Regions from separate parts of the Neobacillus solisequens genome, predicted to be linked through region 2. Evidence: a T-box and tRNA genes for the amino acid it is inferred to sense, from the RefSeq annotation. Region 2 holds a T-box; the other holds one or more tRNA genes.
The links. A T-box is a leader RNA that pairs with one kind of tRNA and senses whether it is charged. The one in region 2 lies ahead of ileS (isoleucine--tRNA ligase), so its partner is inferred to be a tRNA-Ile.

Region 1 (3,240 bases), on a different contig from region 2:
CAGTTCATAATATGAAAGGAAATCACCATTTTCCTTCTTACGCCAGGACCCCGCATGCACCTCATAAATAATCGCAGGATCGGTAAAGACATTCCGATATAACCTTCGATCTAGCCATTCCTGGTCCTTCCATTCATAGTGATCTAAGGAGTAAACAACTGAGGCTGTATGCGGCCTTAACTCAGAATAGAATGCAAATGGATCAGCCTTTAGGAGTATTTCCCCGGAGAGTGTAATGATTTCATATTTATAAACACAGCCTTCCATATCTCGATCAACAACAAGTATCCAAACACCTTCATCATTTACCTTTTTTAATTCATATCCTTTACCATTCCAGCTATTAAAATCTCCTACCAGCCGTACTTGATCAGCATTAGGAGCCCAAACACAAAAGCGAGTATAAGCTTCGTTCTCATTGGAATTCTTAAAGATATGAGCGCCAAAAAGCTGATGACTTTGAAATAAGCTTCCCTCGTGAAACAAATGCAACTGAAAATCAGTAGGAAATAAAGTATTCACTGTCATGGCTCTCCTCATCCTCATTGAAAATATGTATTTCAAAAACCAATTATAAGTGCAAATAACAAATATTCCTTGTAAAACTTTTTTATCTTTTCTGACAACAAGCGGGGGATGATTTGAAATTAAGACATTTTACGACATAAAACATCGGAATACGACTAAAATTCAAACAGACTTTGACAAAAATAGAGGTAGTTTTTTTGAAATTTTTTAAAAAAAGTGGTTCAATAAGCTATTTTATATTTTTGAAATCAGATAATTTTTTGAAAGGGATTTCGCCAATCTGTAAGCGATTTCATTGTTTTGTTGAGGAATATTTCACTGAATATAGCTATGGCAATATAACATTAAGTTATTTTAATAATAATATTTATTGTTTGTTAAATCGGTGTATGTCAAGGGTATAAAGATAGTATTGCTTGTAAACTAGTAAAACGATCGGCCTCTTTACAAACAACTGGATTCAGAGCAGGAGAATGAGGTAGGATGGGGGGTCTCTGTAAGTTTCTTTATCGTAGATTTGATTCACTATTTAGTTGAGATACTGTTTTTGAATAAGTGCTAATATCTAAGACGACAAAAAAACTGATGACAATTTGTCATCAGCCTTTTTGTATGACCCCTACGGGATTCGAACCCGTGTTACCGCCGTGAAAGGGCGGTGTCTTAACCGCTTGACCAAGGGGCCAAATGGCAGAGAAGAAGGGATTCGAACCCTCGCACCGGTTACCCGATCTACTCCCTTAGCAGGGGAGCCCCTTGAGCCACTTGGGTACTTCTCTATATGACTCCGCAGGTAGGACTCGAACCTACGACCGATCGGTTAACAGCCGATAGCTCTACCACTGAGCTACTGCGGAATAAAATATGGTGGGCCTAAATGGACTCGAACCATCGACCTCACGCTTATCAGGCGTGCGCTCTAACCAGCTGAGCTATAGGCCCATAATGGAGCGGGTGATGAGAATCGAACTCACAACAACAGCTTGGAAGGCTGTGGTTTTACCACTAAACTACACCCGCATTATAATGGGGCGGCTGATGGGAATCGAACCCACGAATGTCGGAACCACAATCCGATGCGTTAACCACTTCGCCACAACCGCCGTGATAAAATTAAAATTGAAAAGGTGGCTCAGGACGGAATCGAACCGCCGACACAAGGATTTTCAGTCCTTTGCTCTACCGACTGAGCTACTGAGCCATCTTTAAATGGCGGTCTGGACGGGACTCGAACCCGCGACCTCCTGCGTGACAGGCAGGCATTCTAACCAACTGAACTACCAGACCGTATTGCGGGGGCAGGATTTGAACCTGCGACCTTCGGGTTATGAGCCCGACGAGCTACCGGACTGCTCCACCCCGCGATAATAGAAAGTTATAAGAGATAATATGGCGGAGGAAGAGGGATTCGAACCCCCGCGCGGTTTAACCCGCCTGTCGGTTTTCAAGACCGATCCCTTCAGCCGGACTTGGGTATTCCTCCGTATAAAACAAGCCTATGGTGGACCTTGTAGGACTCGAACCTACGACCGGACGGTTATGAGCCGTCTGCTCTAACCAGCTGAGCTAAAGGTCCTTATTTTGGTAGCGGCGGAGGGGATCGAACCCCCGACCTTACGGGTATGAACCGTACGCTCTAGCCAGCTGAGCTACACCGCCAAATAAGTTATTAAAGTTTGGTGGAGCCTAGCGGGATCGAACCGCTGACCTCCTGCGTGCAAAGCAGGCGCTCTCCCAGCTGAGCTAAGGCCCCATTAAATATCGGGATATCGATGGTCGGGAAAACAGGATTCGAACCTGCGACCCCTTGGTCCCAAACCAAGTGCTCTACCAAGCTGAGCTATTTCCCGGTAAAATATGGCGCGCCCGAAAGGAGTCGAACCCATAACCTTTTGATCCGTAGTCAAACGCTCTATCCAATTGAGCTACGGGCGCATATTTTAAGTGGTGCCGAGGACCGGAATCGAACCGGTACGGTAGTCACCTACCGCAGGATTTTAAGTCCTGTGCGTCTGCCAGTTCCGCCACCCCGGCACTTTTGGAGCGGAAGACGGGATTCGAACCCGCGACCCCCACCTTGGCAAGGTGGTGTTCTACCACTGAACTACTTCCGCGTATTAGATTAAATGGTGCGGGTGAAGGGAGTCGAACCCCCACGCCTTGCGGCGCCAGATCCTAAGTCTGGTGCGTCTGCCAATTCCGCCACACCCGCATATTTAACTGGTGAGCCATGAAGGACTCGAACCTTCGACCCTCTGATTAAAAGTCAGATGCTCTACCAACTGAGCTAATGGCTCTTAAGTGGTGCCGGCTAGAGGACTTGAACCCCCAACCTACTGATTACAAGTCAGTTGCTCTACCAATTGAGCTAAACCGGCGTTTATGGTGGAGGATGACGGGATCGAACCGCCGACCCTCTGCTTGTAAGGCAGATGCTCTCCCAGCTGAGCTAATCCTCCATATTTTTACAGCCTGGCAACGTCCTACTCTCACAGGGGCAAGGCCCCAACTACCATCGGCGCTGAGAAGCTTAACTTCCGTGTTCGGTATGGGAACGGGTGTGTCCTTCTCGCTATTGCTACCAGACCATTTATTCGACACTATTTTATTATAATGCCTTTTTTATATTTTGCAAGAGAAAATTTTTAAAAATTTCATTCTCTCAAAACTAGATAATGTAGAAGAAACTTGGTAAAAACAAATCGCATATAA
Region 2 (3,240 bases):
GAACAACAGTGTTACCAAGTGACTTACTCATCTTTCTACCTTCACCATCAAGTGCGAAACCGTGGCTTAGCACACCTTTATATGGGGCTTTTCCTGTTACTGCCACACCCGTTGACAAGGATGAGTTAAACCAACCACGATATTGGTCAGAACCTTCAAGATAGAGATCGGCAGGGCGAACTAAATCTTCTCTTTCGACCAGTACAGCTTGATGAGAAGAGCCTGAATCAAACCATACATCCATGATATCTGTTTCTTTTGTAAAAATGCCATTTGGACTTCCAGGATGCGTGAAACCTTCAGGAAGTAATTCCTTCACATCCCTCTCAAACCAAATATTTGAACCATGTTGACGGAATAATTCAGAAACATGGTTAATGGTTTCATCAGTAATGATTTCCTGACCATTTTCCGCATAAAATACCGGAATCGGAACACCCCATACACGTTGACGAGAAATACACCAGTCGCCACGGTCACGTACCATATTAAATAGACGAGTTTCACCCCAAGCAGGAACCCATTTTGTTTCTTTGATTGCTTCAAGGAGTTCATTTCTAAAGTCCTTAATAGAAGCAAACCATTGTGCAGTTGCCCGGAAAATGACTGGTTTTTTTGTACGCCAATCGTGTGGGTAGGAGTGGGTGATAAATGACAGCTTTAATAATGCACCCGCTGCTTCTAATGCTTGTGAAATTGGTTTGTTTGCCTCATCATAAAATAATCCTGCAAATCCCTCTGCCTCACTAGTCATATACCCTTTATCGTCAACAGGGCATAACACATCAAGACCATATTTCTGGCCAATTAAAAAGTCGTCTTCCCCATGTCCCGGGGCTGTATGCACACAGCCAGTACCTGCATCAGTGGTAACATGCTCACCCAACATGACTAATGAATCACGATTATACAGTGGATGTAGGGCTACAATATTCTCTAGGTCAGAACCTTTAACTTTTTGAACAACAGTGGCCTCTTCCCAACCAATTTCCTTAGTAACGGCTTCTAATAGGCTTTCAGCAACAACGTATTTGTGCCCATTTGTGGAAACCACTACATAGGTGAGATCAGGATGAACCGAGATACCCAAATTGGCAGGAATGGTCCAAGGTGTTGTCGTCCAAATAACAATCTCGGTATCATGGTCAAGAACACCTTTTCCATCCTTGACCTTAAATGCAACATAAATGGATGGTGAACGTTTGTCATTATATTCAATTTCAGCCTCTGCAAGGGCTGATTCACTTGATGGAGACCAGTAAACCGGCTTTTTGCCCTTGTAAATATAGCCCTTTTTAGCCATTTCTCCAAATACTTTTATTTGCTGTGCCTCATACTCAGGTTTTAATGTGATATAAGGATTCTCCCAATCACCTCGAACACCTAGGCGTTTAAACTGACTCCTCTGGTTATCAATTTGTTCAAGTGCATATTCTGTACATAATTTACGGAATTCAGCAACCGTCATTTCTTTGCGCTTTACTCCTTTATTTGTCAGTGCCTGTTCAATTGGAAGACCATGTGTATCCCAACCCGGAACATATGGAGCATGATAACCGCTCATGGATTTATAACGTACGATAAAGTCTTTTAAAATTTTATTAAGGGCATGCCCCATATGAATATCACCATTTGCATATGGAGGTCCATCATGTAGGATGAACATCGGACGGCCTTTTGTCCGCTCCTGCACTTTTTGATAAATATTCATTTCCTCCCATTTGGCCTGAATATCTGGCTCTCTTTGTGGAAGGTTTCCACGCATAGGAAAATCAGTTTGCATCATTAATAACGTATCTTTATATTCCATTTTTCTTCCTCCAATTACCTTTCTATAAAACAGAATGACCAAAAAACTCAATAAAAAAACCCTCTCATCCCTAAATAGGGACGAGAAGGTTTGATTCCCGCGGTACCACCCTGATAGATGGAATTATTAAATTCCATCCTCTTACGATTCGTAACGTGAATAATACGCTAAGGTCTACTCTCGATTAAAAAGGATTTCGACCTGAGAACTCAAGGGTGATTTTCCAATTTTTAAAGCCATGTCAGGCTTTCACTATCCCCGACTCGCTATTATAGCCTTTTGACAAAAATTGTACTGTCCCTGTCATCGTCAATTCTATTTTATTCGTAATAATCTGTTAAAAAATTATATGCTATCTAAATACGATTCGTCAAGCTAATGAATCTTCTTCTTCATGTAATTTTAATTCAGTAGCATCTACTTCATATTCTAATAAATGATCCCAATCATCTGTATTCAACATATCAAGCTGGGCCTCGACCAGCATTTTGAAGCGTGTACGGAAAATTTTTGATTGTTTCTTTAAATCCTCAATTTCCAAAGCAATTTTTCTAGCTTTCGACAAGGATTCATTTACAATTCGATCAGCATTTTTTTCTGCTTCTTTTATTATTAATTTTGCTTCTTTCTGAGCATTCCGTTTCACTTCTTCAGCGGCTTCTTGAGCAATGACGATGGATTTATTAAGGGTTTCTTCAATATTGTTGAAATGGCTTAAACGAGATTGCATATCATTCAAGCGTTCTTCTAAATCCTTCTTCTCTCTGAGAATTAATTCATAATCCTTGATAACCTGATCAAGAAATTCATTTACTTCATCCTCATCATACCCTCGAAACCCTTTATTAAATTCTTTATTATGAATATCTAACGGCGTTAACGGCATGCTGCCACCTCCATACAACTTGTGCTACATTATGTACTTAGTACAATTCGACAATATTTCTAAAAATCCTGCAAAAAATGAATTATTTTTGTATACCAATCTTAATTCGCCATTTATCCTTTTTAGTTTTCCCTTCTAAATTCAATATTTTTACTCTGCCAAACCCCCGTACCGAAACCATATCTCCTTCATCGCATAAAAAGGAAGAATTTTCGATAGTAGCCCAGTTTACCTTTACCAGACCTTGCTTAATCAATACAAGGGATTTCTGCCTGGAAATATGATGTATAGCAGAAATAACAGTATCAAGTCTCAATGAAGATACTGTCAGTTCTAGTTCTTCCCATAAATCCAAAACAGAGACAGCAGTCTCAAGCGGAGCCTCAACTAATTTTACACCCGCTTTGCCGATAGATTCAATATTACTTTTAATATATTCACTAACCTCTAACGCAGAAAAAAACTGAATTGTATCGTTCTTTATCAGGATATCACCAAATTTTCCTCTTTTCAGCCCCAATGACATAAGAGTGCCTAACACTTG

Region 1: it encodes a tRNA-Ile, which carries the amino acid that the T-box ahead of ileS (isoleucine--tRNA ligase) is inferred to sense. The anticodon was not compared.

What each region holds. Positions count from the first base shown of each region.
Region 1 covers NZ_JBKFGJ010000019.1:168,808-172,047, forward strand. The annotation lists gene glgB (1,4-alpha-glucan branching protein GlgB) at 1-528, opposite strand, end outside; tRNA gene ACI3K6_RS18490 (tRNA-Glu) at 1,142-1,213, opposite strand; tRNA gene ACI3K6_RS18495 (tRNA-Ser) at 1,217-1,307, opposite strand; tRNA gene ACI3K6_RS18500 (tRNA-Asn) at 1,314-1,385, opposite strand; tRNA gene ACI3K6_RS18505 (tRNA-Ile) at 1,394-1,470, opposite strand; tRNA gene ACI3K6_RS18510 (tRNA-Gly) at 1,475-1,548, opposite strand; tRNA gene ACI3K6_RS18515 (tRNA-His) at 1,556-1,631, opposite strand; tRNA gene ACI3K6_RS18520 (tRNA-Phe) at 1,657-1,729, opposite strand; tRNA gene ACI3K6_RS18525 (tRNA-Asp) at 1,739-1,815, opposite strand; tRNA gene ACI3K6_RS18530 (tRNA-Met) at 1,819-1,892, opposite strand; tRNA gene ACI3K6_RS18535 (tRNA-Ser) at 1,919-2,011, opposite strand; tRNA gene ACI3K6_RS18540 (tRNA-Ile) at 2,028-2,104, opposite strand; tRNA gene ACI3K6_RS18545 (tRNA-Met) at 2,111-2,187, opposite strand; tRNA gene ACI3K6_RS18550 (tRNA-Ala) at 2,206-2,281, opposite strand; tRNA gene ACI3K6_RS18555 (tRNA-Pro) at 2,302-2,378, opposite strand; tRNA gene ACI3K6_RS18560 (tRNA-Arg) at 2,387-2,463, opposite strand; tRNA gene ACI3K6_RS18565 (tRNA-Leu) at 2,474-2,562, opposite strand; tRNA gene ACI3K6_RS18570 (tRNA-Gly) at 2,568-2,642, opposite strand; tRNA gene ACI3K6_RS18575 (tRNA-Leu) at 2,656-2,740, opposite strand; tRNA gene ACI3K6_RS18580 (tRNA-Lys) at 2,750-2,825, opposite strand; tRNA gene ACI3K6_RS18585 (tRNA-Thr) at 2,831-2,906, opposite strand; tRNA gene ACI3K6_RS18590 (tRNA-Val) at 2,912-2,987, opposite strand; rRNA gene rrf (5S ribosomal RNA) at 2,999-3,114, opposite strand.
Region 2 covers NZ_JBKFGJ010000004.1:166,472-169,711, reverse strand. The annotation lists gene ileS (isoleucine--tRNA ligase) at 1-1,810, opposite strand, end outside; T-box leader at 1,884-2,126, opposite strand; gene ACI3K6_RS06640 (DivIVA domain-containing protein) at 2,181-2,696, opposite strand; gene ACI3K6_RS06635 (YlmH family RNA-binding protein) at 2,779-3,240, opposite strand, start outside.